3 regions of the Altererythrobacter sp. Root672 genome follow, and region 2 is predicted to be linked to each of the others. Evidence: predicted binding sites of a transcription regulator. Region 2 holds the regulator's gene; each other region holds the start of a gene.
The links. The regulator LexA, encoded in region 2, represses DNA repair genes until DNA is damaged. The targets are predictions, from matches to a motif close to GTTCCNCNCTTGTTCT.
Positions count from the first base shown of each region.

Region 1: a site for LexA is predicted at 4,429-4,444, ahead of ASD76_RS04050 (error-prone DNA polymerase). Genes of this name have one in related genera too.
Region 3: a site for LexA is predicted at 3,576-3,591, ahead of ASD76_RS03065 (ATP-dependent helicase). Genes of this name have one in related genera too.

Region 1 is NZ_LMHH01000001.1:814,079-823,782, reverse strand. Features, by position in the region: gene ASD76_RS04060 (MarR family winged helix-turn-helix transcriptional regulator) at 1-452, shown strand, start outside; gene ASD76_RS04055 (RidA family protein) at 500-844, opposite strand; gene ASD76_RS04050 (error-prone DNA polymerase) at 952-4,368, opposite strand; gene ASD76_RS04045 (hypothetical protein) at 4,492-4,806, opposite strand; gene ASD76_RS04040 (Y-family DNA polymerase) at 4,851-6,428, opposite strand; gene ASD76_RS04035 (ImuA family protein) at 6,331-7,053, opposite strand; gene ASD76_RS04030 (pyridoxamine 5'-phosphate oxidase family protein) at 7,157-7,627, shown strand; gene ASD76_RS04025 (amino acid permease) at 7,670-9,253, opposite strand; gene panB (3-methyl-2-oxobutanoate hydroxymethyltransferase) at 9,388-9,704, shown strand, end outside.
Region 2 is NZ_LMHH01000001.1:1,073,006-1,082,709, reverse strand. Features, by position in the region: gene ASD76_RS05260 (citrate synthase) at 1-1,085, opposite strand, end outside; gene gltX (glutamate--tRNA ligase) at 1,114-2,529, opposite strand; gene ASD76_RS05250 (ComEC/Rec2 family competence protein) at 2,550-4,748, shown strand; gene lexA (transcriptional repressor LexA) at 4,751-5,437, opposite strand; gene ASD76_RS05240 (molybdopterin molybdotransferase MoeA) at 5,508-6,710, opposite strand; gene moaC (cyclic pyranopterin monophosphate synthase MoaC) at 6,707-7,189, opposite strand; gene ASD76_RS05230 (hypothetical protein) at 7,238-7,450, opposite strand; gene ASD76_RS05225 (hypothetical protein) at 7,520-8,026, opposite strand; gene trpC (indole-3-glycerol phosphate synthase TrpC) at 8,028-8,816, opposite strand; gene trpD (anthranilate phosphoribosyltransferase) at 8,813-9,704, opposite strand, start outside.
Region 3 is NZ_LMHH01000001.1:616,642-626,345, reverse strand. Features, by position in the region: gene ASD76_RS03090 (AmpG family muropeptide MFS transporter) at 1-76, opposite strand, end outside; partial or broken gene ASD76_RS03085 (pseudouridine synthase) at 437-1,183, shown strand; gene rsmD (16S rRNA (guanine(966)-N(2))-methyltransferase RsmD) at 1,345-1,899, shown strand; gene ASD76_RS03075 (MFS transporter) at 1,865-3,133, opposite strand; gene ASD76_RS03070 (hypothetical protein) at 3,200-3,475, opposite strand; gene ASD76_RS03065 (ATP-dependent helicase) at 3,594-5,894, shown strand; gene ASD76_RS03060 (DEAD/DEAH box helicase) at 5,937-7,361, opposite strand; gene ASD76_RS03055 (hypothetical protein) at 7,496-8,071, opposite strand; gene ASD76_RS03050 (FAD-binding oxidoreductase) at 8,210-9,643, shown strand.

The DNA of each region.
Region 1 (9,704 bases), 260 kb from region 2:
GGCGCTTCTATCCGAAGGGCAGTCGATCCAACCTGGAGTTCCGCCTGTCACGCCTGCTCATTCTGTCATCTCGCCGTTGGATGGCGTTGATCGACAGCAAGGTCAGCAAGTCCACCGGCTACGCACGACCGCAATGGCAAACCTTGTTCGCCATCGCTTTCCAGGGTGGCCGGGCGACAACCATCGAGCTCGCCGAGCGGATGGGCGTAAAATGGCCCGCGCTGGTCCGGACATTGAACTCGCTCGAGGCCGACGGCTTGATCGTGCGGAACGAAAACCCGGACGACCGCCGGTCGCGGCTGATAGAGATCACAAACGCCGGATCGCAGGTCCTGGCCCGGGTTCAGCCGGTGGTCGATCCAACCCGAAAGGCGGTGCTGGAGGGCTTCTCCGAGGAAGAGATGCAGACCTTTGCCGGCCTGCTATCACGCTTGCTCGACCGTTTGGATTAGTCGCACGGTAGGTGAGGAGCGACCCGTCCCCCACCCACAACGCTTCATCAGCAAACCGCAGTGATGATGATCTCGACCCGGTAGTCCGGGGTAGCAAGCTTCGCTTCGCCGGTGGCGCGGGCGGGCGGGTTGTCCTTGTCGACCCACACGTCCCAGACCGAGTTCATTTCCGCGAAGTCGGCCATGTCGGCGAGCCAGATCGTGGCGGTGAGGATGCGCGACTTGTCGGAGCCCGCCTCGGCCAGCAGCCTGTCGATCTGCGCCAGGACCGCGGTGGTCTGGGTGGCGACACTTTCACCCGGCGCACCGACTTGTCCGGCAAGGTAGGCGATACCGTTGTGAACTGCTGCCTGGCTCATCCGCGGGCCCGGTTCGATGCGACGAATGCTCATGATTTCCTCTCTTTGGTGGATTCGTAGTCCACTGTCCTAGGGCGACGAACTGTGCAGGCAAAGCTGCGTTCGACGGAAAGCGCCGGTATTCCGGCGCAGGTACCTCGTCAGTGGAAGTCCCGTGACTTGGGAATGACCCTGACATTGCGCGGGTGACGATGGTTTCCGCCGTGGTCGCCATAGGCCAGGGCCGGCTTGAGCATGTCGTCGGACAAGCGGTGCAGTTGTTCCGTCGCGTCGGTGAGATGCGCGGCGATCACGTGGATCACGTCCTCGTCATATTCGACACGGCCGCGGACCTCGATCAGCCGCGCGCCCATCACCACCTTGCGATATCGCTCCATCGTGTCCGGCCACACGACCAGGTTGGCGACCCCGGTCTCGTCCTCGAGCGTGATGAACACCACGCCCTTGGCCGAACCCGGCCGCTGGCGGATCAGCACGACGCCGGCGACATTGACCATCGCGCGGTGCTTGCGGCTGCGCAAGTCACTGGCCCGCAGAAAGCCGCGCTCGGTCAGAGAAGCGCGCAGGAAGCTCATCGGATGGGCTTTCAGCGATAGGCGGTGGGTCTGGTAGTCGGCGATCACCTCCTCCGACAGAGGCATAGCGGGCAAGCTCGTGATCGCGCGCTCCGCCCCCTCTTCGCGTTCCTCGGCATAGCGGAACAGCGGCAGCTCAGATCCCGCCGTCAGGCTCCGCGCATCCCACAAGGCCTGCCGCCGCGGCAGGGCGAGCGAACCGAAACAATCGGCCGAGGCGAGGCGCTCGATATGAGCGGGCGGGACCTTGGCCAGGTCGCGCAGTTCGGTCACGTCGCGATAAGGCCCTGCCGCCTGCCGCCTTGCCACCAGTTTCGCTGCGACATGTTCGGGGAGCCCATCGACCTGCCGCAGGCCAAGGCGGAGCGCGACGCCGTGCCCTCGCTCCTCCAAGGTGCAATCCCAGTCCGAATGATTAACGTCGATTGGCAGGACCGTGACCCCGTGCTCCGCCGCGTCGCGGACGATCTGCGCGGGGGCATAGAAGCCCATCGGCTGGGAATTGAGCAACGCGGCGGCAAAGGCGGCCGGGTAGTGGCATTTCAGCCAGCTCGAGACATAGACCAGGTGCGCAAAGCTCGCCGCGTGGCTTTCGGGAAAGCCGTACTCGCCGAATCCCTTGATCTGGTTGAAGCAGCGCTGGGCGAACTCCGGATCGTAGCCGCGCCCGACCATGCGGCCGACCATGAGGTCCTCCAGCTCATGAACCATACCGCGCGAACGGAACGTCGCCATGGCCTTGCGCAGCCGGTTCGCTTCGGCCGGCGTGAACTTTGCTGCATCGAGCGCGATCTTCATTGCCTGCTCCTGGAAGATCGGCACGCCGTAAGTGCGCCCGAGAATTGAGGACAGCTCATCGGCGGGGCCATGTTCCGGTGCGGGGCCTGGCAGGTGGAAGCTGGTCTTCCCTTCGCGCTCCGCCTTGCGCTGCTTGAGGTAGGGATGGACCATGTCCCCCTGGATCGGCCCCGGACGCACGATCGCCACTTCGACCACCAGATCGTAGAACCGACGCGGCCTGAGGCGTGGGAGCATGTTCATCTGCGCCCGGCTCTCCACCTGGAAGACCCCGAGTGAGTCCCCCTTGCAGAGCATGTCGTAAACTGCCGGATCTTCCTGGGGCAAAGTCGCGAGAGTCAGGCTGCGATCATGATGTTTTTCAAGGAGATCGAAGCCCTTCCTGATACACGTCAGCATGCCGAGTGCGAGAACGTCGACCTTGAAGATGCCGAGGTCGTCGATGTCGTCCTTGTCCCATTCGATGAAGCTCCGCTCGGGCATCGCGCCATTCCCGATCGGCACGGTCTCGGTCAGCAGGCTGTCGGTGAGGATGAAGCCTCCGACGTGCTGGCTCAGATGCCGGGGCATGCCGATCATTTGCTGGGTCAACTTCAGAACCCGTCTCAAGTGCGGATCGGACAAGTCGAGGCCCGTTTCCCTCAGGACATGGTCTTCGTCGATCTCATTCCCATGGCCACCCCAGACTGTGCGGGCGAGCGACGAGGTTACGTCCTCGGACAGCCCCATGACCTTACCGACTTCGCGGATCGCCATGCGCGGGCGGTAGTGGATCACCGTGGCGCAAAGCCCGGCGTGAGAGCGGCCGTATTCTTCGTAGATGTGCTGGATCACCTCCTCGCGCCGTTCGTGTTCGAAATCGACATCGATATCGGGCGGTTCGCTCCGCTCTTCGGAAATGAAGCGGTCGAACAGCAACTGGTGCTCGGCCGGATCGACCGAGGTGATCCCGAGGCAGAAGCAGACCGCCGAATTGGCTGCCGAGCCGCGGCCCTGGCACAGGATCGGCGGTTCCCGGCTGCGGGCGTAGTCGACGATCTCCTTGATGGTCAGGAAATAGGGCGCAAGCCGAAGCTTGCGGATCAATTCCAGCTCACGCTCAAGTGTTTTCTTGATAGTGTCAGACAAGCCCTTGGGATAACGCCATTTAGTGCCTTCCCACGTCTGCTGTTCGAGATACTCCTGTGACGTCATGCCATCAGGATAGGCCTTCTTCGGGTACTCGTATTTCAACTCGTCGAGGCTGAACTGGCAGGCATCGGCCACTTCGCGCGACGCCACGATGGCGTGCGGCCATCGCGCGAACAGTGCGAGCATGTCGTCGGGGCTCTTGAGATGCCGTTCCGCATTGGCGTGGAGCCGGTGCCCCGCCTTGGCGACAGTGGTCTTGTGCCGGATTGCCGTCATCACATCATGCAGCGGCCGGCGGTCGGGCGCGTGGTAATGAACGTCGTTGGTGGCGAGGAGAGCCAGGCCGTTCACCTTGGCCAAGGTGTCGAGCCGGTCGATCCGGGCCACGTCGTCACCCCGATAGAGATAGCTCGCGGCGAGGTGACGCAGCGTGGGGAGTTGTTGGGCGAGATGGGGAAGGATCTCGAGAAACCGAGCAGTTAGCGAACTGCGGTCCTGCTCAGGTGACGTTTCAGCCCCTCCCGCAAGCGGTAGGGGGATGACGTTGCTTTCGATCTCTACGGTGAGTTCGGCATCGATATCCCGAGGCGGCAATAGGATCAGCTGCACGCCCTCGGCGTGCTCAGCCAGCAGCCGCAACGAGATATCGCAGACGCCCTTCTCCTGCCATTCCCCCTCAAGCGTGCTCATCCGCCCGGCCGAGATCAGCCGGCACAAGCGGCCATAGGCGGCTCGGTCAGTCGGGTAGGCGAGGAAGGCGAGACCTTCGACCGTCTCGATCCGGCAACCGATGAGGGGCCTGAGCTTCAAGGTTCGGGCCTCTGTGTGGATACGCACCACCCCGGCCATCGAATTGACATCGGCAATACCGACCGCATCGTAACCCAGCGCCGAGGCGGCATTCACCAGGTCGACCGCGTCCGATGCCCCGCGCAGAAACGAAAAGCAGGAAATGAGCCCGAGTTCGACGAACGCCGCCCGTGGGGGCGGGGTTATCGTGTCGGGATCGACCTGGGTCCGGCGCTTGCCGGGAGTGAGTGAGGATTCGGGCATGGCACCTTAGCCGTCTGGCTTTCAAACGCGCAGGCAAAGATCGCTACGATCCATATTTATGTTCGCTATTTGTTCCTTTCAAGACCCCGGTCTTAACCCTCGGCTCTTTTTCGGTCGGCTGGCCTAGCGCCAGCGCCGCGCGAGCAGGAACAGCACGGTCGGCCAGAACACCGTGTTGGCAAAATCGATGTAGTGTTCGAAGGGCGCTTGCGGAGTGCCTGAATACCAATCCACCACTTCATTCAGCGTGGCAAAGAAGACGACCAGAGCGAGGGGTATCGGAGAGCGCATCTTTTTGCGCAGGATCAGGGCAGCCAGGACAAAGATCAGCAGTCCGGTGTGAACGTGCAGCAGGTCCTCGGAAGCACCGGTGACGGTCGACAGATATTGCTTTGCCGACCGATAACCGGTGACGAGAGATTCGATCACTGCTTGCATCGAAGGCCCCTAGGTTGGTTCGGATTGCCGCGTCCAGCCATGGTTTAGCTGTACAGCCCCTGAAGAAACCAATCGGGCGCACCGCCACGTCCGTCTCCCGCCAGACCCGCGCGGTAAATCCAGTAGCGGCGACCTTCGCTGTCCTCGATGCGGTAATAGTCCCTCAGCCGCGTACCGCCCCTTTCGCGCCACCATTCGGGTGCGATCCGTTCGGGCCCTTCAACGCGCACGACCTCATGCAAGCCACCGCGCCAGCGGAACTGACGGGGATGACCATCGGGCGTCGCATAGAGCACGGCTATCGGCTCCGCCCGGTCGAGCAGCTTCAGCGGACGGGCATGGAACGTCAATTCCTCCTGCGAGACCGGTTCGGGTTCGAGCGGGGGCTGCCAACGCTGCGCGCGCTCGGGAATGTGGCTCGCATAAGGAACGGGACGGCGGACGGCGGACGTGCCGAGCCGCATGGTCAGCCGGTCGATGCAGGCCGCCAGCGAAGTGCCGGCATCCTCGGCCTGGGCGCCAAGGCCCCTTTGGACCACCGCGAGCGGCTCTACCCAGAGCGCGCGCATCCGCACCAGCTCGATCCCGAAACCGGCATCGATATCGTCGAGCCGACCGGCAAACAGGCGAGCGATGTGCGCTGCTTCGCGCGTGGCCGCGGCCAGTTCGAGCGAGCGCTGCACCACGTCGCCATCCACTCGCCACAGCCCGAGCTCGAGCCGCCGCGCGCCCTCCCCCCGTGCTTCGAGTTCGCGCGCCATGTCGGCGGCAAGGTCCGCCACGACGCGAGCGAGCAACTCGCTGTGGCGGATCGGTTCGAGCAATCCGCGCTGGACCAGGGCCGTGCTCACGGGAACCACCGGCAGTAAGGGCTCCGGTGCTCGGCCCAGCAACTGGTCCATCCTCAGCAAAGGATTGGCGGCCGGTGACCGATGCCGAAACCGGCGCTTGAGCGCGTCGCGCCCGACCCCGGCCAGATCGCCGATGCGTTTGAGCCCCAGCCGCCGCAGCACCAGCAACACTTCGCCGTCGAGCCTCAAGGCCGCCACCGGCAGCCCGGCGAGAGCTTCGGTACTGTCCTGGGGCGTAAGGATCAGCGAGCCGTTTCCATAATGGGCAATCGCCCAAGCCGCCCCGGCCGTCGGCGCGATGGCTGCACGTGCAGCAAGGCCTTGCGCGGCAAAGCGGGTTTGCACCTCGGCCAGCAACTGCTCCTCTCCACCGAACAGGTGAGCAACGGCGCTGATGTCGACCAGCAAACCGTCAGGCGGATCGAGCGCCGCCCACGGCCCCCAGCGATGCGCCCAAGCCGCCAGGCGTTCGAGAAACGCGAGGTCGCCCAGCGGGTCCGAAGGCGCAACCTTGAGCGCCGGACACACGGCCCGGGCATCGGCTACCGCCATGCCCGGCCGCGCGCCGGCGGCGAGGCCGGTGTCGTTGACCGCTTCGATACGGAGTCCGTGGGCGGTTTCGGCGATCAGCGCGTAGGGTTCGGCATCCGCGCCCTGCCCCCGGCCGCAGCCTTCAGCTTGCCGCCAGCGATCGACCGCCAGCCGCGGCAGCCAGATCGCCATGATCCGGCGCGGCGGAAGGGCGTTCGGCGGCGAGACCTTTTCCGTCATCGCGCAATATCCATTCTCCGGTGGCAAGATTGCGGGCGCGAAACAGCTCGGCATGCCAGGCGGGTGTGCCGGGAGCAGCAACATTCCATTGCGGTGGCAGCGACGCGGCCGAGCGAACCTGCCAACGCATCCGTGCCGAAGACAGGTCCTGCTGCGCGTCGTGACGGACCAGGAACAACGGAACGCCGTACCGTTCGGCCGCCAGCGTCAGACGTCGCGAGGCCGTGAAGTCGAGCACCTTGGGATTACCCACGATCTCTCCGATCACGCAGGCCATGTCGCGGCAGCGTATTCCTTCCTCCAGCGCGAACAGCGCGTCTTCCGGTTTGGGAGCGAGGACATGGATCACCCGGCTACGCAGCGCAGGCGGCAAGCCTGCGCGATAAGGCCGCCCATTGAGGCGAAGCGAGGCGTTGTCCTGCACCCACAGCAAGCTGCGCCCCTCCCCGCCCTGTCCGCGCAATCCATCGAGCGCCAGGGCCAGCGCCGCGGCCGTCCCGCTACCTTCGTCCCCATTGGCGAAAACCTCGCTATGCGGCGCGCAGGGCAAGCCCTCCCGCCAGCGGGAAGCGCGTTCGCCCGGCAGTGATAACTGCGCGGCAGTTGGGAAGGCGGACAAGTTCACGGCGAATCGACTCCAATGTTCACTTTATGTTCCCACTTGGAGGGAATGGCAACGGAACTGTGCCCGGCCTTGCGGGGTTGTTCGGAAAAGCGGAGAAACTCGCATGGACAAGGCCACGACCCTCAAGCACAAATTCTGGACCACGCTTGCGGATAGCCCGTTCGTGTTCCTGCAGGTCGGTGACGATCCCCAAACCGCAGTGCCGATGATGGCGCAGCTCGACAGCGAGGCTCACAGCACGATCTGGTTCTTCACCAGCCGTAGAGGCCCCTTCGCTCAAGGTGGCAAAGCCACGGCGACGTTCACCGGTAAAGGCCACGACCTGTTCGCCCGCTTCTCCGGCACCCTGATCGAGGAAACCGACGCTGCCCGCTTCGATCTGGAATGGAGTCCCGCGGTCCAGGCCTGGTTTCCCGGCGGGAAGGACGATCCCAATCTGCTGATGCTGCGCATGGAGATCGAGGACGCCGAGATCTGGAACCTCGACTATGGTTTGATCAACACCGCCAAGATGATGCTCGGTTACGACATCCGCGAAACCGCGGCCGGCCAGCACGTCCAGACTAAGCTATAACGGAAAAGGCCGCTCTCCAGGAGGAAAGCGGCCCTTTGTACGTCAGGGACGTCCGCGATCGGGAACGCCCGGGATATCGGGTTCGATATCGGCGATTTCAGGCTCGTGTACTTCCACGATGCCGCGACCCAAGTGGCTGTGCGAGCGGCCGTAGAAGAAATAGATCACCAGTCCGAGCGCGCCCCAGATCGGCAGGAAAAGCATGGCTTGAACTGGCAGGTTGAAGAAAAGGAACGTGCAGCCCAGCATCGTCACCGGCGCAACGATCCATACGCCGGGAACCCTGAAATGGCGCTTGCGACCGGCATCCTTCTTTCGCAGCACCAAGACTGCGATGGCGACCATGAGGAAGGCGTAAAGCGTTCCCGCGTTGGAAATGTCGGCCAACTGCCCCACCGGGAAGAACGCGGCAGCAATCGCCACGGCGCCGCCGGTAAGAGCCGTCACGACATAAGGCGTACGGAACTTCGGATGCACCTTGCTGAGCTTTTCGGGCAGCAATCCGTCACGGCTCATCACGAAGAAGATGCGCGTCTGACCGAACAGCAGCACGAGAATAACCGAAGGTAGCGCAAGGAACGCCGCGACGCCGAGCATGTTGCCGACGGTCGAGAAGCCGATCGACCGAAGCACGTGGGCCAGCGCCTCGTCAGAGCAAACCAGTTCCTGCGCGTACTGTGCCAGTGCGCACTGGCGGGCCAGTTCCTCCGAACCGGCGGGGAACGGAATGCCGTTCGGCCCCATGATCGGTTGGCCGCCGAGCGTACCGATCGCGCCGGCCGCGACGAGAATGTAGAATACCGTGCAGAACAGCAGCGATCCGATCAGCCCGATCGGGACGTTGCGCTGCGGATTCTTGGTCTCCTCGGCGGCGGTCGAGACCGAATCGAAGCCGACATAGGCGAAGAAGATTGTCGCTGCCGCACCCACCGCACCGACACCGGTACCAAATCCTCCGAACACTCCGGCCGGCAGGAAAGGGTTGAACTTGGCGGTGTCGAATTCGGGACTGGTAAAGGTCAAGGCGATGAAGATCGTCAGAGCCACGACCTTGATGGCAACCAGCACGGCGTTGAACTTGGCGCTCTCACTCGTGCCGACAATCAGCAGGCCGGTTACAAGCAAGGCAATCACAAACGCCGGGAAGTTGATAAACCCGCCCTCAGCGCCGCCTAGGGCGAGCGGACCCGCTGCGAGCCATGGTGGCAGACTTATGCCGAAAAATTGATGGAGTATGGTCCCGGAAAAGTAACCCGACCATCCGACCGACACCGCAGCTGCGGCAATCGCGTATTCCATGATCAGGGCCCAGCCGACTGTCCAGGCCAGGATCTCGCCAATCGTGGCGTAGCTGTAGGTATAGGCGCTTCCGGCGACGGGGATCATCGACGCGATCTCGGCGTAGCAGAGCGCCGCAACAATGCAGACCAGACCAGCGATGGCGAAGGCCAGCATCAAGCCTGGCCCTGCCTTCTGAGCTCCGGCCGCAGTGAGCACGAAGATCCCGGTACCGATAACCGAGCCGATGCCAAACAGCGTCAGCTGGAACCAGCCAAGCGAGCGATGCAGCGATTTCTTTTCTGCCGTCGCCAAAATGGCGTCCAACGGTTTGACACGACCGAACATGCGGTTCTCCCACTTCGGCACACTTGGAACGGCACCGACCCCTCGATTGGTTGCGAAGCTAACCGCATTCGTGCGCAAGGCAAGCGCGTTGCTGGTCCTTTGCACAGCGACCGCAAGGGCTCTACAAGCCGTTCATGTCCACGTTCCAGCTCGACACCTCGACCAGCCGCGCTCATCCGACACCGCAGCCGATGCGGCGCCTGACCGTCCCGGCCATCCGCAAGCGCAAGCAGGATGGCGTTACGGCCGAGCCTATCGTCATGCTCACCGCCTACACGGCGCGGCAGGCGCAGTTACTCGATGCCCATTGCGATGTGCTGCTGGTGGGCGATTCCCTTGGCCAGGTAATTTACGGGCTGGAGTCCACCGTTCCGGTCACGCAGGAGATGATGGCCAATCACACCGCTGCGGTGGTGCGCGGCAGCTATCACGCGGTGGTGGTAGTCGACAT
Region 2 (9,704 bases):
ACGTTCGGGAACAGCTTCTTCTCGTGGAAATAGTCGTCGTTGAGCGCGATTTCCTCGAGCTGCAGCGCGGTTTCGAACACCGGATCGGTGACCTTCAGCGCCTCGAACACCTCGCGCACGGTCTTCTGCATGACCGCCGCACGGGGGTCGTAGTTCTTGTAGACGCGGTGGCCGAAGCCCATCAGGCGGAACGGGTCGTTCTTGTCCTTCGCCCGTTCGATGTAATGCTTGATGCGGTCGGGCGTGCCGATTTCGCGCAGCATGTTGAGCGCTGCTTCGTTCGCCCCGCCGTGGGCCGGGCCCCACAGGCAGGCGATGCCGGCCGCGATGCAGGCGAACGGATTGGCGCCCGAGGAACCAGCCAGGCGCACGGTCGAAGTCGAGGCGTTCTGCTCGTGGTCGGCGTGGAGGATGAAGATGCGGTCCATCGCGCGTTCGACCGCCGGATGCACCTCGTAGGGCTCTGCCGGTACGCCGAAGGTCATGCGCAGGAAGTTGGCGGTGTAGCTGAGCGAGTTGTCCGGATAGAGGAACGGCTGCCCCACCGAGTACTTGTAAGCCATCGCCGCGATGGTCGGCATCTTGGCGATCAGGCGATGCGAGCTGACCTTGCGGTGATGCGGGTCCGAGATGTCGGTGCTGTCATGGTAGAACGCGCTCAGCGCGCCAACCACGCCGCACATGATCGCCATCGGGTGGGCGTCACGGCGGAAGCCGCGGTAGAACGTCGCCAGTTGCTCGTGCAGCATGGTGTGACGGGTGATCGTGCGGGAGAATTCGTCGAGTTCCTGGCCGTTCGGCAGTTCGCCGTTGAGCATCAGGTAGGACACTTCCATGAAGCTCGAATGCTCGGCCAGCTGCCCGATCGGGTAGCCACGGTGGAGCAGGATGCCCTCTTCGCCGTCGATATAGGTCAACGAGCTTTCGCAGCTGGCGGTCGAGGTGAAGCCCGGGTCGTAGGTGAACATCCCGGTCTGACCGTAAAGCTTGCGGATATCGAGCACGTCAGGGCCGGTAGTGCCCTTCAGCACCGGCAGATCGAAATCCTGGTTCCCGACCGCCAACTTTGCTGGGTTGTCCGCCAAATTCTATCTCCTTGCGATCGCTTGTCTGTCAGCCGGCAGCCTGCGCGTCGATCCGCGCGAGACTTTCCTCCTTGCCGAGGAGGGCCAGTACATCGAAAATTCCCGGCGACGTGGTTTGCCCCGTCAACGCCGCCCGAAGCGGTTGCGCCAGCTTGCCCAAGCCGAGACCCTGTGCTTCCGCGTAGGCCTTGAGATTGGCTTCCAACGCGTCGGTTGTCCAGCCTTCTTCAGTGCTGAGATTCGCCGAAATCCGAGACAAAAGCGTCCGTGCTTCGTCGGTCAGCAAGGCCTGCGCCTGCTCGGTCATCGGCAAGGGGCGGCTCTTGAACAGGAAGGCGGCCCCATCGGCCAGCTCGTTCACGTCGCGCGCGCGGGTCTTGAGCACCGGCATCGCCTCGGTCAGCAGCTCCACGTCAGCCTGCGGACCGATCTTCGCGGCGACGATTTCGGCGAGGCGCCGGTCGTCGGCGAGACGGATGTAATGCCCGTTGAGGCTGAGCAGCTTCTTGATGTCGAAGCGAGAGGGCGCCTTGCCCACGCCGCTGAGGTCGAACACCTGCGTGGCTTCCTCGACGGTGAACTCTTCCTGGTCGCCGTGCCCCCAACCGAGCCGCAACAGGTAGTTGAACATCGCTTCGGGCAGGATTCCCAACTCATCTCGGTAGGCATCGACGCCTAGTGCCCCGTGGCGCTTGGACAGCTTTGCGCCGTCCTGGCCGTGGATCAGCGGAACATGGGAATAGATCGGTTCCGGCCAGCCCATGCCATGGATGATCGCGAGCTGGCGAAAAGCGTTGTTGAGGTGATCGTCGCCGCGGACGACGTGAGTCACGCCCATGTCGTGGTCGTCGACCACCACCGCGAGCATGTAAGTCGGCGTGCCGTCCGACCGCAGCAGGATGAAGTCGTCGAGCTCGGCATTCTGGACCGCGACGCGGCCCTGCACGAGATCCTGGATAACGGTCTCGCCCTCGCGCGGGGCCTTGAGGCGGACGACGAACGCGCCGTCGCCCTCGCGACCATCAGCGTCGCGCCACGGGCTTTCGATACGGAACGGACGACGCTCGGCCTGAGCGCGTTCGCGTTGGGCTGCCAGCTCTTCCTGCGACATCCAGCAGCGATAAGCATGGCCGCGTGCCAGCAGTTCATGCGCCACTTCGGCGTGTCGCGCCCAGAACTGCGACTGGTAGTATTCGTGCCCGTCCCAATCGAGGCCGAGCCAGTGCATTCCGTCGAGAATCGCTGCAATTGCGGCGTCGGTCGAACGGGCGCGGTCAGTGTCTTCGATGCGCAGGAGGAACTTGCCGCCGTTACGCCGGGCAAAGAGCCAGTTGAACAGCGCGGTGCGCGCACCGCCGATATGCAGAAAACCGGTCGGCGAAGGCGCGAAGCGGGTGACGATCGGCCGTTTCGGCTGCGTCCCGTTGTCGCTACCGCTTGCCATGATCAACCGCTTCCTCTTCAATGAAATCAATGGGTTCGCCACAGCCATCGCCATGGGTGCCGCTACAGGACGGCCCTGAGGATGCTGCGTTGCAGCGGTCGCCTTGGCGAATACGCGCAAACTTGTCCAGCGTGGGCGATGCAGCCGAGGCTATTCTGGCTCGCGCGGGGTTCGATAGGGGGCCGTGGCTTGCCGTTGCATTCGGGGCGAGAATAGCCTCGTGGTTCGTGCTCGACCAGGCGGTTGAGTGGCTTCTGGCGGCAGTCTTGGGAGTCATGAGCTCCCTTGGGGCAGTGGCCCTTTGGCGGGGAAAGGAGCGACGCACGCAAGTTCTCGCCGCGGTGATCGGTGTGGGACTGTTCTATGCGGTGGGACTGTCCTGTGCCTGGGCACGGTCGGAGATGATCGGCGCGGAGCCGCTCGAGCGCCCGGTCTCTACCGTGATCGAGGGTCGCGTACTCGAGCGGATCGAACAGCCCGCCGAGCGGCGAATCCGTCTCGTCCTGGCCACGCGCGAGCCGGGAGGAACGCGGGCGATCAAAGTACGGATCAATGTTCCGATCGATCGCGATTTGCCGGGATTGGATGAAGGCGCGCGGATTCGCGTGCAGGCGAGACTGATGCCGCCGCAACCACCGATGCTGCCGGGAAGCTATGATTTTGCTCGCACGGCCTGGTTTCAGGGGCTGGCGGCAACCGGAAGCGCGCAGGGCGACATCGAACTCCTCGAGAAGGCCCATGGTGGGGCTCTGCTGGCGAGCGTGCAACGTTCGCTGTCCCAGCATGTCCGGTCCCGTCTCGACGGTTCAGCGGGTGCCATAGCCGCCGCCTTCGCCAGCGGAGATCGAGGCGCGATCGCCTCGTCGGACGAGGAGGCCATGCGCGACGCGGGGCTGACCCATTTGCTCTCGATCAGCGGGTTGCATGTCAGCGCAGTGATCGCCGCGGCCTACTTCGTTTCGATCAAGCTTTTGGCGCTGTGGCCATGGATGGCGTTGCGGGTGAGATTGCCATTGGTCGCCGCGGGCTCGGGCGCCTTGGTTGGGGTTGGGTATACCCTGCTGACGGGCGCGGAAGTCCCCACCGTGCGCTGCTGTGTGGGTGCCATGCTCGTCCTCGTGGCCCTGGCGCTCGGCCGCGAACCGCTGTCGCTGCGCATGGTGGCCGTAACGGCGATCGCGGTCCTGCTGGTTTGGCCCGAAGCGCTGGCTGGGCCGAGTTTTCAGATGAGTTTTGCCGCCGTGGTTTCGATCGTCGCGCTGCACGGCTGTGCGCCCGTGCGGGCCTTTCTGGCGCCGCGTGAGGAGGGCTGGCTCGCCTGGAGCTTGCGACGGGCGGCGATGCTGCTGGCAACCGGGCTAGTGATCGAGATCGTGCTGACGCCGATCGTGCTGTTCCATTTCCATCGCGCGGGAATCTATGGCGCGGTGGCTAACGTGGTGGCGATCCCGCTCGTGACTTTCGTGTCGATGCCGCTGATTGCGTTGGGGTTGATTCTGGACCTGGTGGGGGCGGGGGCGCCAGCCTGGTGGCTCGCCGGGCAGTCGCTCGAACTCTTGCTCCAGATCGCCCACTTCACCGCCGGGCAGCCCGGAGCAGTCAAGCTGATGCCGCAGATGAGCGGCCTGGCTTTCGCGCTGTTCGTGGTGGGAGGGCTATGGCTGGCGCTGTGGCGAGGTCGAGTTCGCCTCTTAGGCCTATTGCCGGCGCTTGCCGCGACTGGACTGTTGTTGACGACCCCCATTCCCGACCTGCTCATCTCCGGCGACGGGCGTCATGTCGGGATAACCGGCGAGGGCGAGCAGCTACTGGTGCTGCGCGAGTCCCGTAGCGACTTCACCCTCGAAAACTTGATGGAACTGGCTGGCGTTTCAGGCTCGCCCGTACCGCTTGAACAATGGCCCGGAGCGCAATGCAGCCGTGATTTCTGCATCGTTGCCATCCAGCGTGGTGCGCGCGAATGGCGAATTCTCATGAGCCGAAGCCGAGAGATCGTCACCGAACGCGCGCTCGCTGCGGCATGTGAACGAGTGGACGTTGTGGTCTCCGACCGCTGGCTTCCGGCAAGTTGCCGTCCCCGTTGGTTCAAAGCCGACCGAAGATCGCTTGGCGAGACAGGTGGACTAGCGATCACCTTTGAAAGCAAACGCGTGAACACTGTCGCCCAGAGCCAAGGCAGCCATGGATGGTGGCAGGGAAAAGTACCCGACCGCCGATAGGCTCAGTGATAGCGGCGCAGCAGCCCTGCCAGCTTGCCCTGAACCTGGACTTCATGAGCTGGATAGATCTGCGGATCGTAGGCACCGTTGGCCGGATCGAGGCGGATCATGCCGTTTTCGCGGCGTAGGTACTTAAGCGTCGCTTCCTCGTTGCGCACAAGTGCCACCACGATGTCGCCATCGCGCGCCACATCGGTCCGCTTCACCAGCGCAAAGTCGCCGTCAAAGATGCCCGCTTCGATCATCGAATCCCCTGATACCTCGAGCGCATAGTGCTCGCCGGCTCCGAGGAGGGCAGCGGGTACCGGAAGCGTGGCCTGGCCTTCGAGCGCTTCGATCGGGACACCGGCGGCAATTCGGCCGTGGAGCGGAATCTCGATCACGTCGTTCGCCGGTTCGGGGCGGGAAGCCGGTGGGGGTGCTCTGCCAATCAAATCATTGGCCGGTGCAGACCGCGCCGAGGCAGGGCTCACATTTTCAGGCTGACGCAGAACTTCGAGCGCACGGGCGCGGTTCGGAAGCCGCCTGATGAAGCCACGTTCTTCGAGCGCGGAGATCAGCCGGTGGACGCCCGACTTGCTCTTCAAGTCCAGCGCTTCCTTCATTTCCTCGAACGAAGGAGAGATGCCGGTCTCTTCCAGCTTTACCTGGATGTAACGAAGAAGCTCGTGCTGCTTGGCCGTCAACATGGAGGCGCTCTCCCTCAAATGTTCCACTTCGGAACGAACAAGGAACAATTAAGCAACTCTTGCGAACTCGTCAACCCATCCCACCATTTTGGAGCCAATAGATCGAGACTTCGTCTCCGGCCGCAGCGGAAGGGGCATCGATCGGCCGCTCGATCAGGGCATTGGCTATGGCAAGCGCGCGCAAGCCGCTCGAATCCTGCTGGCCAAGCGGGGTGACTATGCCGCCCGCGAGTTGGGCCCGGACCATCTCAAGTCTGGGGCCACCAGGAGGCAAGGCCGTCGCCGTTCGTGCAGAGAACTTGACCGGCAAGGCACTGTTGGCTCCTGCAAGGCGGCGCAAGAGCGGGAGCAGGAACAGGAACGCCGTGACGTAGCTGGACACCGGATTGCCCGGCAGTCCGAGCACGAGGGCGTCCCCTTTCCGCGCAACCAGAAGCGGCTTGCCCGGCTTCATCGCTACTCGCCAAAAGTCGATCGACGCACCCCACTCTTCGAGCGCCGGCCTGACCAGGTCGTGATCGCCAACCGAAGCACCGCCCGAGGTGACAATCACATCGGCATCGCTCGCAGTTCCCAGGGCCTTGGCCAGCGCTTCCCTGCTGTCGGGCACCGGTCCGAGTCGGTCCACCGACGAGCACAGCGGTTGCACCATGGCAGCGATCATCGCCCCGTTGCTGGCGGGGAGGCGGTGGTCGTCCCACGCCGCGGGATCGACCGCCAACTCGTCCCCGTTGTCGATTACCGCGACCCGAGGCAGGCTGCCGGTTTCCAAGCCAGTGCTGCCCAGTCCGGCTGAAACCACGAGGGCGAGTTGTGCCGGTCCCATTCGGGTGCCGGCTTGAAGGATCGTGTCGCCGATCGCAAAGTCGAACCCCTTTCGGCGGATATGTCGAGCGGAGGCTTCGCCATCGGGGGCGATGGTCAGGTCGCTGCCGTCGCGGAGAGCTTCCTCCTGCAACAGGACGGCCACGGCTCCCTCGGGCATGAGCGCGCCAGTACTGATCCGGATGGCCTCACCGGCTTCCAGGAGCCCCGCAAAGGGCCGGCCAGCAGCGCTCTCGCCGACTATGCGCCAGGGGCCGCCGTTCGGCTCCTGAACCGCGTAGCCATCCATGGCCGACAGATCGGCTGCGGGCTGCGTCCGCCGGGCGCTCAGATCATTCCACAGGTAGCGCCCCAGCGATTGCTCCGCCGTCACGGTTTCCGGGCCGAGTGGTCGGGCGAGGTCCAGGAGCCGCTGCTGCGCCTCGATCAGGGGTAGGGGCGGGGTCATTCGCCCGCGCCCTCTGCCCTCCATGTGCCGCTCTTGCCGCCGGTTTTCTCGAGCAGGCGGACCTCACCGATGACCATGCCTTTGTCGATCGCTTTGGCCATGTCGTAAATCGTGAGCAGGGCGATGGAAGCGGCGGTCATGGCCTCCATCTCGACCCCGGTCTTGCCGGTCAGCGAAGCCTGCGTGGTAACGCGGATCCCGTCGCCTTCGAAGGTGAAGTCCACCGTGACCGCATCAAGCGCCAGCGGGTGGCACAGCGGAATGAGCTCGCCGGTCTTCTTGGCGGCCATGATCCCGGCAATGCGTGCGGCGGCGAGCACATCGCCTTTCGGACCACTACCGTCGCGGATTGCCGAGAGCGCTTCTGCCGACATACGAATGCGTCCGGCCGCAGTCGCGCTGCGCGCGGTTTCCGGCTTGCCGCCGACGTCGACCATTCTCGCCTGGCCGTGCGAATCCAGATGGGTAAGTTTGTTCATCCGCTCACGCCCATGACAGAACCGGGGCGAGTAGGACAGACCCGGGCGTCAACGCTTGCGCGTGGCGCTCCAGATCACCTGGCCAACGCCGAACAGCGCGAGGATTGCGCCGTAGACCGCCCATTGCGGATCGTTCGCCATGAAGCTGTCGAGGAAGGCGATGTTGAGGCCCTGAAGTACCCAGATGCCGCCCATGCAGACCATCAGCACGCCGAGCAGGGTGCTGACTGACTTCATCGCCAAGTGAAACACTCCGCCCATTACCATTCTCCCCCATGACCCGCGGCCAGCTTACGCCAGTCCGAGGACAAACGCCATGCGGGCGAACGGCTAGATCCGGCGGCTGTCGTAGGCCCATTGCAACAGGGCTTGGCGCTGCCGCGGCCGGCAGAACGGATCACCGGGCTCACAGTTTGTCTCGACCTGGCGGACGTGCCGGCGGAACGCGCGCCAGCGGGCGATTTGGCGCCCGTCTTCGCCTTCCAAACGGCGACCGGAGTAGTAGCGGCAATACCACTGGAACCACCCCCGCGGATCGTCAGGATGGAGCCAGCCCTTGTCCCGCCACACGCTAAGCGAGCTACCGGCCCGGACACCGAAATAGTTCAAGGAGCAGTCGGGCAAGGTGGCTGCAAGCTTGGCCTTGGCGAACCAGTCTGCGGGGAACTCAGCCCGGCAATCGCGCATGTACTTCCCGCAGAACACTCCCAGTTCGAGCATTTCGGCCGGAGTCAGTTCGGGTAGGAAATCGGGATCGAATTCCTTGCCCATGGGGCGTGTGCGGACATAGCGATAACCGCGCTGCATCAGGTCGTTGACGACGACCTCGCGGGTCAAGTCAGGTCCCCAGCAACTCGTGGGTGGCGGCCCTCACGTCGGGCTGGCGCATGAGGCTTTCGCCGACCAGGAAGCAGCGCACGCCGCTTTGTGCGAGGCGTTCGAGGTCCGAGTGGTGGTTGATGCCGCTCTCGGCGACCAGCAGCGTGCCAGCCGGAGCAAGAGTCGCAAGGCGCTCGGTAGTGCCGAGGTCGGTGCGGAATGTCCGCAAGTCGCGGTTGTTGACCCCGATCAGGCGCGAACGCAGGCTGGCGGCGCGTTCCATCTCGGCCTCGTCGTGGACTTCGACCAAGACATCCATGCCACGCTCGATAGCCGCGGCTTCGATCTCGGCCATCTCGGCATCCTCAAGCGCTGCGACGATAATCAGGATCGCATCCGCTCCAATCGCGCGAGCTTCAGCCACTTGCCACGGATCGACCATGAAGTCCTTGCGCAGCACCGGCAGGGCACACGCGGCGCGGGCGTCCATCAGGTAGTCCTCGTGACCCTGGAAATAGGGCGCATCGGTCAACACGGACAGGCACGCGGCCCCGCCCTGCTCGTAAGCGACGGCGTGTTCGGCGGGACGGAAATCAGCCCGGATCAATCCCTTCGAGGGCGAAGCTTTCTTGATTTCTGCGATCAGGCCGAAGCCCGTCTCAGCCTTCGCCTGAAGCGCGGCGTGGAAGCCGCGCGGGGCCGAAGCAGACGCTGCGGCGCGGTCGAGGTCATCCACTGTCGCCAGCGTCTTGCGGACGGCCACTTCGTCGCGCTTGGTGGCGCAGATCTCGGTCAGCTTGTCGGTCATTTCGTGTGGGCCACCCAGCAATCGAGCAGTGTCTTGGCCAGGCCCTTGTCGATCGCCTCGGCGGCTTCCTCGACACCTTCGGCCCAGGTCTTCACTTCACCAGCGACGATCAGCGCGCCGGCAGCGTTGAACAGCACGGCATCGCGATAGGCGCCGGGTTCGCCCGCCAGGAGCTTGCCTAGCTCGGCGGCGTTGTGCGCCGGATCACCGCCACGAATGGCATCGATCGGTGCGATTGCCAGGCCAGCTTCTGCGGGCTCGACCCGTTTCATCCGCACTTCGCCCCCGCGCACTTCGGCCACTTCGTTGCCGCCTGCCAGGCTAAGTTCGTCGAGGCCCTCGTCGCCGGAAATGACCATCGAATGCTCGGTGCCGAGCATGGCCAGCGCTTCAGCGTAGATCGGCACGTACGCCGGCCGGGCAATGCCGACGAGCTGTCGGCCCACGTTAGCCGGATTCGCCAGCGGCCCCATCAGGTTGAAGATGGTGCGGCGGCCTAGTTGCCGGCGGATCGGCATGATTCGGCCCATCGAGGGGTGGTGCTTGCCGGCAAAGAGGAAGCAGATGCCAAGGTCGGCAAGCGTTTCCTCGGCCGTTTCCATAGCCCGGTCGAGGTTGAGCCCGAGCGCCTCGAGCGTGTCGGCCGCGCCTGCCTTGGAGCTGGCAGCCCTGTTGCCGTGCTTCGCCACAGGTACCCCGCAGGCCGCGACGACCAGCGAGACGGCGGTGGAGACGTTGAGCGTGTGATGGCCGTCGCCACCGGTTCCGCAGACGTCGATCGCATTGGCGGGAGCGGCGATCGGTACCAGGCGTGCCCGCATGGCTCGCGCCGCACCGGCGATCTCGGCGGCTGTCTCGCCACGGTCGGACAGCGCGATCAGGAACTGC
Region 3 (9,704 bases), 460 kb from region 2:
TCATCGCGAACGGAAAGCCCGAGGAGATGCCGAGGAAGAAGGCCGCAAGCGATTCCTTCTCCAGGTAAGGCAGCACCGACTTCCAGAGCGAACGCCCTTCGGGTGCAGCGAATTGGTCTACGGCTTCCGCCACTAAGGCCTCCCTCTCAACTCAGTCAGACCGTAGCGCGGTTTGGGCATAGGGGAAGCCCCGCCCTGCCGGTGATAAACAGGCTTCTGACGGACCCCTGCTTAATCCTCACTGTCGCGCAGCGATGGCGTCCTTCGACAAGCTCAGGACGAACGGAGGTTTGAATTTCCCAGGTTCCGTTGGTGCTGAGCTTAAGTTCCGTTCGTGCTGAGCTTGTCGAAGCACCATCCTCAGCCCCTCCCCGTGACGGCTTCGCCGCCAAAGGGAGGATTTGGAGCCAGCGGCCATCGCAGCTATGGGCCCACCATGGCCGACCCCTGGAACCCCAATGGCGAGAGAATCGCCAAGCTACTTGCCCGTGCGGGCGTAGCAAGCCGCCGCGAGATCGAACGGATGATCGCCGATCGCCGCATCGCCAAGGACGGGGTGGTGATCGAAACCCCCGCAACCGTCCTGGAGCACCTGCGCGGCGTCACGGTTGACGGCAATCCCGTTGCCAGCGCCGAACCGACGCGGCTGTTCCGCTTCAACAAGCCCGAAGGCCTGATCACCGCCGAGCGCGATGCGGCCGGACGGCCGACGATCTACGCCGCCTTGCGCAACGCGCTCCCCAAGGGGACGCCGCGAATGATGCCGGTCGGGCGGCTCGACCTCAACACCGAGGGCCTGCTGCTGCTGACCAACGATGGCGAGTTCAAGCGCCAGTTGGAGCTCCCAGCAACCGGCGTGCCGCGCACTTATCGCGCCCGCACCTTTGGCGACATCTCGCAAGCTCAACTCGAAGACCTGATGGACGGCATCGAGATCGAGGGCGTCCGCTACGGCCCGATCGACGCCAACCTCGAACGCCGCACCGGCCGCAACCAGTGGGTCGAACTGACCCTGACCGAGGGCAAGAACCGCGAAGTCCGCCGAGTGCTCGAACACCTCGGCCTCAAGGTCTCGCGCCTGATCCGCACGGCTTATGGCCCCTTCTCGCTCGGCGATCTCGCCAAGGGCGCCACGGTCGAAATTCGCAAGGAAGAGCTGGAGCGGTTCCGGAGCTCGCTCAAGCATTCCTCCCCGCAGCGCGAAAGCGGCAGCGGTCCGCCAGAGGGCGGCGGCGATCGTCCGCACGCACCGCGCAAGCCGAGGGGGCCATCCGCACCAGGCGGGCCGCGACGCGGATCCCCGTCCCGCGCTCCCTCTCGGACACCCTCGCGCGGAGGACCTAAGTGAGAATCATCGCTGGTGAATGGCGCCGCCGACTGCTGAAGGCGCCGCCGGGCGATGACACTCGCCCTACCGCAGACCGCACACGGGAAACGCTGTTCGCGATGTTGCTCAGCAGGCTCGGCAGCTTCGAGGGCCTGGCGGTAGCCGATCTGTTCGCAGGGTCGGGCGCGCTCGGCCTGGAGGCCTTGTCGCGCGGTGCAGCGAGTTGCCTGTTCGTCGAGAACGATCCCGCCGCGATCCGCGCCTTGCGCGCGAACATTGCGGCGCTGCGGGCTCAGCAGCAATGCGACGTACGCGCCACTTCGGTGTTGCAGCTCGGGCCGGCCAAGGCCCCGGTGGACCTGATACTGCTCGATCCGCCCTATGGCAGCGGCGCGGGCGCGGTGGCGCTCGACAAGCTGTTCCGTCATGGCTGGATCAATGAAGCGACCTGGATCGCGCTCGAAACAGCGCAAGACGAAAAGGTTCAGGTTAAGTCGCTCGAGATCGAAAGCGAACGCAAAGTCGGCAAGGCGAAGCTTACTCTTCTGCGCCTACCGGCCGCGCAAGGATAACACCCGCCAGGGTCATTACGCCGGCGACGCTCAGCAGCAATCCGATCAACGGAGTGGCTCCCGCCGCGCTCAGGTTCTGCGCCGCGATCGGCGCGACGGCTCCGCCGACGATGCCCCCGGCGTTGAAGGCGATCGACATCCCGGTGTAGCGCACCGTCACCGGGAACAGCCCCGGCATCCAGCCGCCGAGCGGACCGTAGACGAAGCCCATCACCAGCAAGGCCGCGGCGATGGTCACGAACAGCACGGGCAGCGATCCCTCGGTCAGGACCTGACCGAAGACCGCGCCCAGCAGGATTGTCGCTCCGGCGCCCCAGCCGAGCATCTTGCTCGACCCGAACCGGTCCGAGCCCACCGCCGCGAGGACGATGCCGAGCGCCAGGAACAGGTTTGCGCCAAGTTGCAGGCCGAGGATGACCTCGCGTTCCGCGCCGCGCTCGAGCGTCATGTGGCTGAGGGTGAAGGCGGTCGCGAGGTAGAAGATCGCAAAGGCCGAGACCACGCCGGCGCTCGCCGCCAGGACCGATCCCCAGTGGTATCGCAGCACCATGCCGAGCGGAACCTTGGGCGGCGGAGCTTTCTCCAACGCTTCCTTGAAGGCGGGCGTTTCGCCGATGCTCAGCCGCACCCATAGACCGATCCCCACCAGCAGCGCGCTCAGCAGGAAGGGCACTCGCCAGCCCCAGGCGGTGAAGGCCTGGTCGGACAGGCCCAGCCCGAGCAACAGGAACAGGCCGTTCGCTGCGAGGAAGCCGACAGGCGCGCCAAGTTGCGGTGCCGAACCGAACCGGGCTTCCCAGCCCTTGGGCGCGTTCTCGACCGCCAGCAAGGTTGCCCCGCCCCACTCGCCGCCGAGGCCAAAGCCCTGCCCGAACCGCAGGATGCACAACAGCAAGGGGGCGACCCAGCCGACCATCGCGTAAGTCGGCAGGAATGCGATGAGCAAGGTCGAGATGCCCATGAGCAGGAGCGAGCTCACCAGCGTGGACTTGCGGCCGAGCCGGTCGCCGAAGTGCCCGAACGCAATCGCCCCGACGGGCCTCGCCACGAAGGCCAGGCCGAAGCTCATGAAGCTGAACATCTGTTGCGCGGCAGTGCTTTCGGCAGGAAAGAACAGCTGGCCGAACACCAGTGCCGCCGCGGTGGCGTAGACGTAGAAATCGTAGAACTCGACCGCCGTGCCGACGAGCGAGGCAGCGAGCACCCTGCGATGCGTTTTAAGCGGTGATGTCAACGTTCCTACCCCTGCCCCCTGCTGGCGGGCTGGGGCGGAAGCGGCATCAAGTCAAGATTGGACCTGTCAGTTTTGGGGGTTCGAACGGTTCTTCGGCCAGTGGTCGAGCGGGACGTTGCCGAATGCGAGCCCCGCTTCGCGCGGGTTGATGCAGTTGTCGTACTTACCCTCGCGGCATACGTCGTAGACGGTGTCACCGATCTTGACCTTGGTCGCCTTGCCGCGGGCGTCGCGTTCGAGGACCTCGGCCTTCGGCTTGGTCGATTGACCTTGCGCGAGCGCCGGCTGGGCGACGGCGATGAGGGACAAAACAACAGTGCTGGCTACAAGTATGGCGCGCATATTCCACCTCCGCTGCAGCAGGACGCCGATACAACGGCAAAACATAGATCAAGTTCCGCCTTGGAAGACAGCGTTTCGCCGGGTTGCGCCCGCCGTTTTCGTTCCCTAGTTGTTCGCGGTGACCGATACCCCCCTCCCCGCCACTGAACCTGCCGAAGTCCCCGCGTGGCTCGATGGGCTGAACGCGCCGCAGAAACAGGCCGTCCTGACCACTGAAGGTCCGGTGCTGATGCTGGCGGGTGCCGGGACCGGGAAGACCGCCGCGCTTACCGCGCGCCTCGCTTACCTGATCCGCACTCGCCGCGCCTGGCCGAGCGAGATCCTCTGCGTGACCTTCACCAACAAGGCGGCGCGCGAGATGCGCCACCGCGTTGGCCAGCTCATTGGCGATGCAGTGGAAGGGATGCCCTGGCTTGGCACCTTCCACTCGATCTGCGCGAAGATGCTCCGCCGCCACGCCGAACTGGTCGGGTTACAGAGCAACTACACCATCATCGACACCGACGATCAGCTACGTTTGCTCAAACAGTTGATCCAGGAAAACGACCTCGACGAAAAGCGTTGGCCCGCGCGCCAGCTCGCTGGGTTGATCGACCGCTGGAAGAACCGCGGCCTCAACCCCGAAGACCTCGATGCGGTCGAGAACGAGGCCTACGCCAACGGCAAGGGCCAGAAGATGTACGCGCTCTACCAGGCGCGGCTGAAGGCGCTCAACGCCTGCGACTTCGGCGACTTGCTGCTGCACATGCTCAACGTGTTCCGGCGCGAGCGGGATATTCTCGAGAGCTACCAGCAGCGGTTCAAGTACGTGCTGGTGGACGAATACCAGGACACCAACGCCGTTCAGTACTTGTGGCTGCGGCTGCTCGCCCAGACGCGCAAGAACATCTGCGTGGTGGGGGACGACGACCAGTCGATCTATTCATGGCGCGGCGCAGAAGTCGCCAATATCCTGCGGTTCGAAAAGGATTTTCCCGGCGCCGCGGTTATCAAGCTGGAGCAGAACTACCGCTCGACCCCGCAGATCCTCGCGGCGGCCAGCGGCCTGATCGAGGCCAACAGCTCACGCCTCGGCAAGACGCTGTGGACCGAGCGCGGCGGCGGCGAGAAGGTCCGGGTGATCGGGGTATGGGACGCGCCAGAGGAAGCGCGCCGCCTCGGTGAAGAGATCGAACGGCTCGAACGCGAAGGCGCCCCGCTGGAAGGCGTGGCGATCCTGGTACGCGCGCAGTACCAGACCCGCGAGTTCGAAGACCGCTTCATCCAGATCGGCCTCAACTACCGCATCGTCGGCGGCTTCCGGTTCTACGAACGTGCCGAGATCCGCGATGCGCTGGCTTACCTCCGGGTCATCGCCCAGCCGGCGGACGACCTGGCGTTCGAACGCATCCACAACCAGCCGAAGCGCGGCTTGGGCGCCAAGGCGCTCGAGAAGATGCACCAGCATGCCCGTCGGCAGGACATTCCGCTGGCGGCCGCTGCCCTGGAGATCGCCGACAGCGACGAGCTGCCCGCTCGCGCTCGGGGGACGATCGCTGGCCTGATGTCCTCGTTCCTGCGCTGGCGCGAGCTGGCCGAACAAGAGAGCCCCGCCGAACTGCTCCGCCGCGTGCTGGAGGAAAGCGGCTACGACGCCATGCTCAAGGCGGAGCGCACCTCGGAAAGCGCCGGGCGGCAGGACAACCTTGTCGAGCTAGCCCGGGCGATGGAGGAGTACGACACGCTCGGCGACTTCCTCGAACACGTCAGCCTGGTGATGGACAACGATGCGGCCGACGACACCGAGAAGGTCACCATCATGACCATCCACGCGGCCAAAGGGCTGGAGTTCGACCACGTGTTCCTGCCCGGCTGGGAGGAAGGTGTGTTCCCGAGCCAGCGCGCGCTCGACGAAGGCGGGCTGGCTTCGCTGGAGGAGGAGCGCCGCCTCGCTTACGTCGCCATTACCCGCGCCAAGCGGCGGTGCACGATCATGCATGCGGCGAACCGGCGTATTTACGGGCAATGGACCAGCTCGATCCCCTCGCGCTTCATCGCCGAGCTTCCAGCGGAGCACATCGCCCAGGAAACGACGCTCACCGGCGGCGCCTCGCTCTGGCGCGCCAACTGGAGCGAGCAGGATGATCCCTTTGCACATGTCAGTGAGGCCCGCCCCGACCGCAGCCAAGCGCGAGGCCCGGGATGGCAGCGTGCCCTATCGACAGGCTATGACCGTCTGCCCAAGCGCCTGCCGGAACCCAGCCGCAGCGCCGCGAGCTTTGCCGCCAAGCCGCGCACCGACATCGCGATCGGCGCACGCGTGTTCCACGACAAGTTCGGTTACGGCGAGGTAGTCGATCAGGAAGGCAACAAGCTGGAGATCGAATTCGAGGCCAGCGGCCGCAAGCGAGTGATCGACAGCTTCGTCAAGCCCGCCTGACGGCGCTCCTCCCTCTCCCAGGGGGAGAGGGGAAAACAGACCTTAAAGTGCCGAGAGGTTGAGGAAGCCCGGAACCGGACCGTTCCATTCACCCGGTTCGGTCGGACGTTCGTCTTCCGGATCGGGCCGGCGACGCTCGGAGCGACGCGGCTCTGCCTGGGCCGGTTTCCGAGGAGCCTCTGCCTCACGCGGCTCTGCCTCGCGCGGTTCTGCCTGAGCGGGCTTCCGGCGGGCCTCGGCCTCGCGCGGTTCGCGCTTCGGCCTGCTCCGTTCGGACTTCTCGCGCGGAGCCTTTTCAGCCTTGGGTTCCTTGGGTTCCTTGGCTTCCCTAGGTTCCGGGGCTTCCTTCGCGCCAGCCAGGGCAAACACCGGCAAGGCAGCGCCTGTCAGCTTCTCGACGTTGGCGATCGCTTCGGCATCCTCGGGCGCGACGAGCGTGAAAGCCCGGCCCTTGGCCCCTGCGCGGCCGGTCCGGCCAACGCGGTGGACGTAGTCGTCGGGGTGCCACGGCGTGTCGAAGTTGAACACGTGGCTCACGCCCTTGATGTCGAGACCGCGTGCCGCGACGTCAGAGGCGACGAGGATGTTGATATCGCCCCTCTTGAACCGGTCGAGTTCCGCAATCCGGCTCGACTGATCCATGTCGCCGTGAATCTCGCCCGAAGCGAAGCCGTACCGTTGCAGGCTCTTGTTGAGCTCCCGCACGGTGGTCTTGCGATTGGCGAAGATCAGCGCGCTGTGCACGTCATCGGTACGCAGCAGCTCGCGCAGCGTCTCGCGCTTGCCGCGGACGCTGGTGAAGACCTTGTGCTGGGCGATGTTGGTGTTGGTCGAGGCCGGCCGGGCCACCTCGATATATTTCGGATTGCTGAGGAAGCGGTCGGCCAGCTTCTTGATCGGCGGCGGCATCGTCGCCGAGAACAGCAAGGTCTGCCGGGTGGTCGGCAGCTTTTCGCAGATGAACTCGATATCGGGGATGAAACCCATGTCGAGCATGCGGTCGGCTTCGTCGATGACCAACAGCTCACAGCCGGTAAGCAGGATCTTCCCGCGCTGGAACAGGTCCATCAGCCGGCCCGGCGTGGCGATCAGCACGTCAACGCCTTCGTCGAGCGCCTTAACCTGGTCGCCCATCTGCACGCCGCCGATCAGCAGCGCCATCTTCAGGTCGTGGTTGACGCCGTACTTCTCGAAGTTCTCCGCCACCTGCACCGCGAGTTCGCGCGTCGGTTCCAGGATCAGCGAGCGCGGCATCCGCGCGCGGCGGCGGCCGTGATGGAGAATGTCTATCATCGGCAGCACGAAGCTGGCGGTCTTGCCGGTGCCGGTCTGGGCGATGGCGATGATGTCGCGCATCATCTGGACCTGCGGGATCGCCTGCGCCTGGATGGGCGTAGGTTCGCTGTATCCAGCGGCTTCGACCGCCTTCAGCAATTCATCGGTTAGGCCGAGATCGGCGAACTTCATAGGGGTTCATTGTCCGGAACAGGGCGGTTATCCCGCCGCAAAATCGGCCGCGCACGCAAGCGCACCGCCGGGCCAGCGCCTATGCAGCGCCCAAGGAGAAAGTCAAGGATTCCCCCGTGCTGGACACGGGAAGGTCAGTCGCGTTCGGCGACCAATCGGCTCAGCTTGGTGAAGCGGCAACTGGCACCGGCACGCGACTGAAGCTTGTCGCGCCGCGAGCAAAGCTGTCCATCGCCACTGCGTTCGACGTAAAAACCGAGGTAATAGTCCTCGGAGTTGCAGGATCGCTCCAGCGCGGCGCTAAGCACTCGCCTGTCGCGCATGAAGAACAAGAGCCGGTTGTTGTTCGCCGGTTGCACCGCGGCGATCGCACCGATTGGCACGCAGTCGCCGACCCGCTCTTCCTCGAACCTGTCGGTATCTTCCGCGATTCTGTCCATCGACCTGGCAACCGTCCGCGGTGAACTCGGCGCAATTCGGACGATGACCCGCTGTTCGATTCTGACCTGGTTTTCAGTCGGCGTCTTCCGAGCGTTATCGAGCACCCGGAATGGCGCTGCAGCGGGGCTCTCAAGGCCTACAGGCGCACTTTCGGCTTCGGGCGTGGCACGAGCCGTCTCGCTCTGCGGCGTCGATGCATCCGGCAGGCCAGCGGCCACCGCTGGCAACAGCAAGGCGAGCGGGGCAAGGAGGAAAGCAAAGCTGTTCATGAAGGGATGCGGTGCTCGGTATTGGGTTACCGGAAGTGGGCGGCGGTTAGCGGAGCCTTCTAGACCGACTGATTGAATACCGGCTTAACCCAGGAATTGGCCTTTGCAACGCTCTCTCGGCGCTGGCAAATGCCGATCATGACCGATCAGGAACAATTTCTCGCAGCGGCGGGTGAGCTTCTGGGCGAGCGCGGCCTGACCCGCGATCCGGAGCTGTTGCAGCCTTGGCTGACCGATTGGCGCGGCCGTTTCAGCGGTCGCGCGATGGCCCTCGCATCGCCCGCTTCAACGGCCGAGGTCTCCGCCTTGATGAAGCTGTGCGCCGAGTTTGGAGTGCCGGTGGTGCCGCAAGGCGGAAACAGCGGCATGTCGGGCGGAGCGACTCCTGACGAGACCGGCCACGCGATGCTGCTCTCGCTGCGGCGGATGAACGCAATCCGCCATTTCGACCCCACGGCGCGCGAAATCACCTGTGAGGCCGGCGTCATCCTGCAGACCCTTCACGAGGCAGCGGCGGCGGAACACTTGCGCTTCCCGCTGACCCTGGGCGGCAAGGGCTCGGCGACTGTCGGCGGCCTGATTTCCACCAACGCCGGAGGCACGCAGGTCCTGCGTCACGGCTCGATGCGCACGCAAGTGCTCGGCATCGAAGCCGTGCTGGCCGACGGCAAAGTGTTCGACGCGCTCGTCCCGCTGAAGAAGGACAATCGCGGGTTCGATCTCAAGCAGCTGCTGATTGGGTCCGAGGGTACGCTGGGCATCGTCACCGCCGCCACGCTGCGTCTGCTTCCGGCGCTCGCGGACCGTGCCGTTCTGTGGGCTGGCCTGGAATCGGTGACCGCTGCGCGCGCCTTGCTGCTGCATAGCGAGACAATCGCCGGCGACGCGCTCGAGGGCTTCGAGATCATGCCGCGTCACAGTCTTGAGGCCGTGCTGGCCCATGTGCCCGGCTCACGCTCGCCGCTGCAGGGACAGCACGAATGGAATGTGCTGATCGAACTGGCTGCCGATGCGGCCGGGGCGGACGCCTTGCCTGCTCTCGCGCAGACGCTGCTCGAAACGGCGTTCGAAGCCGGCCTGGTCGAGGATGCGACCATCGCCGCAAACGAAGCCCAAGCGGAACAGTTCTGGCTGCTGCGCGACGAGATCGCTCCGGCCGAGCGCGCCCTGGGCCCGGCAGTGCAGCACGACATTTCGGTCCCGGTCGCCCGCATGGCGGATTTCGTTTCCGCTGCGGTGCCGGACGTCGAGGCACGGTTCCCTTCGACCCGGGCCGTCGCGTTCGGCCACCTGGGCGATGGCAACGTCCATTTTCACGTGCTCGCCCCCGCTGGCGCCGTTCGTGGCGAGTGGGAAGCGGGCGATGGCAAGGCGATCAGCGCCTTCGTCCATGACCTCGTGACCCAATGGGGCGGCTCGATCAGCGCCGAACATGGCATCGGCCAACTCAAGCGAGACGAACTGGGCCGGCTTGGCGATCCGGTGCAGCTTGCGATGATGCGCGCGGTCAAGCATGCGCTCGATCCGGCCAACCTGCTCAATCCCGGCAAACTCGTCCCGCCTTGCACCTGATGCCCGGCGGCTTTAAAGCCCCCCATTCGAGTGCGGGACCCCGCATCGGGCCTTGATAACC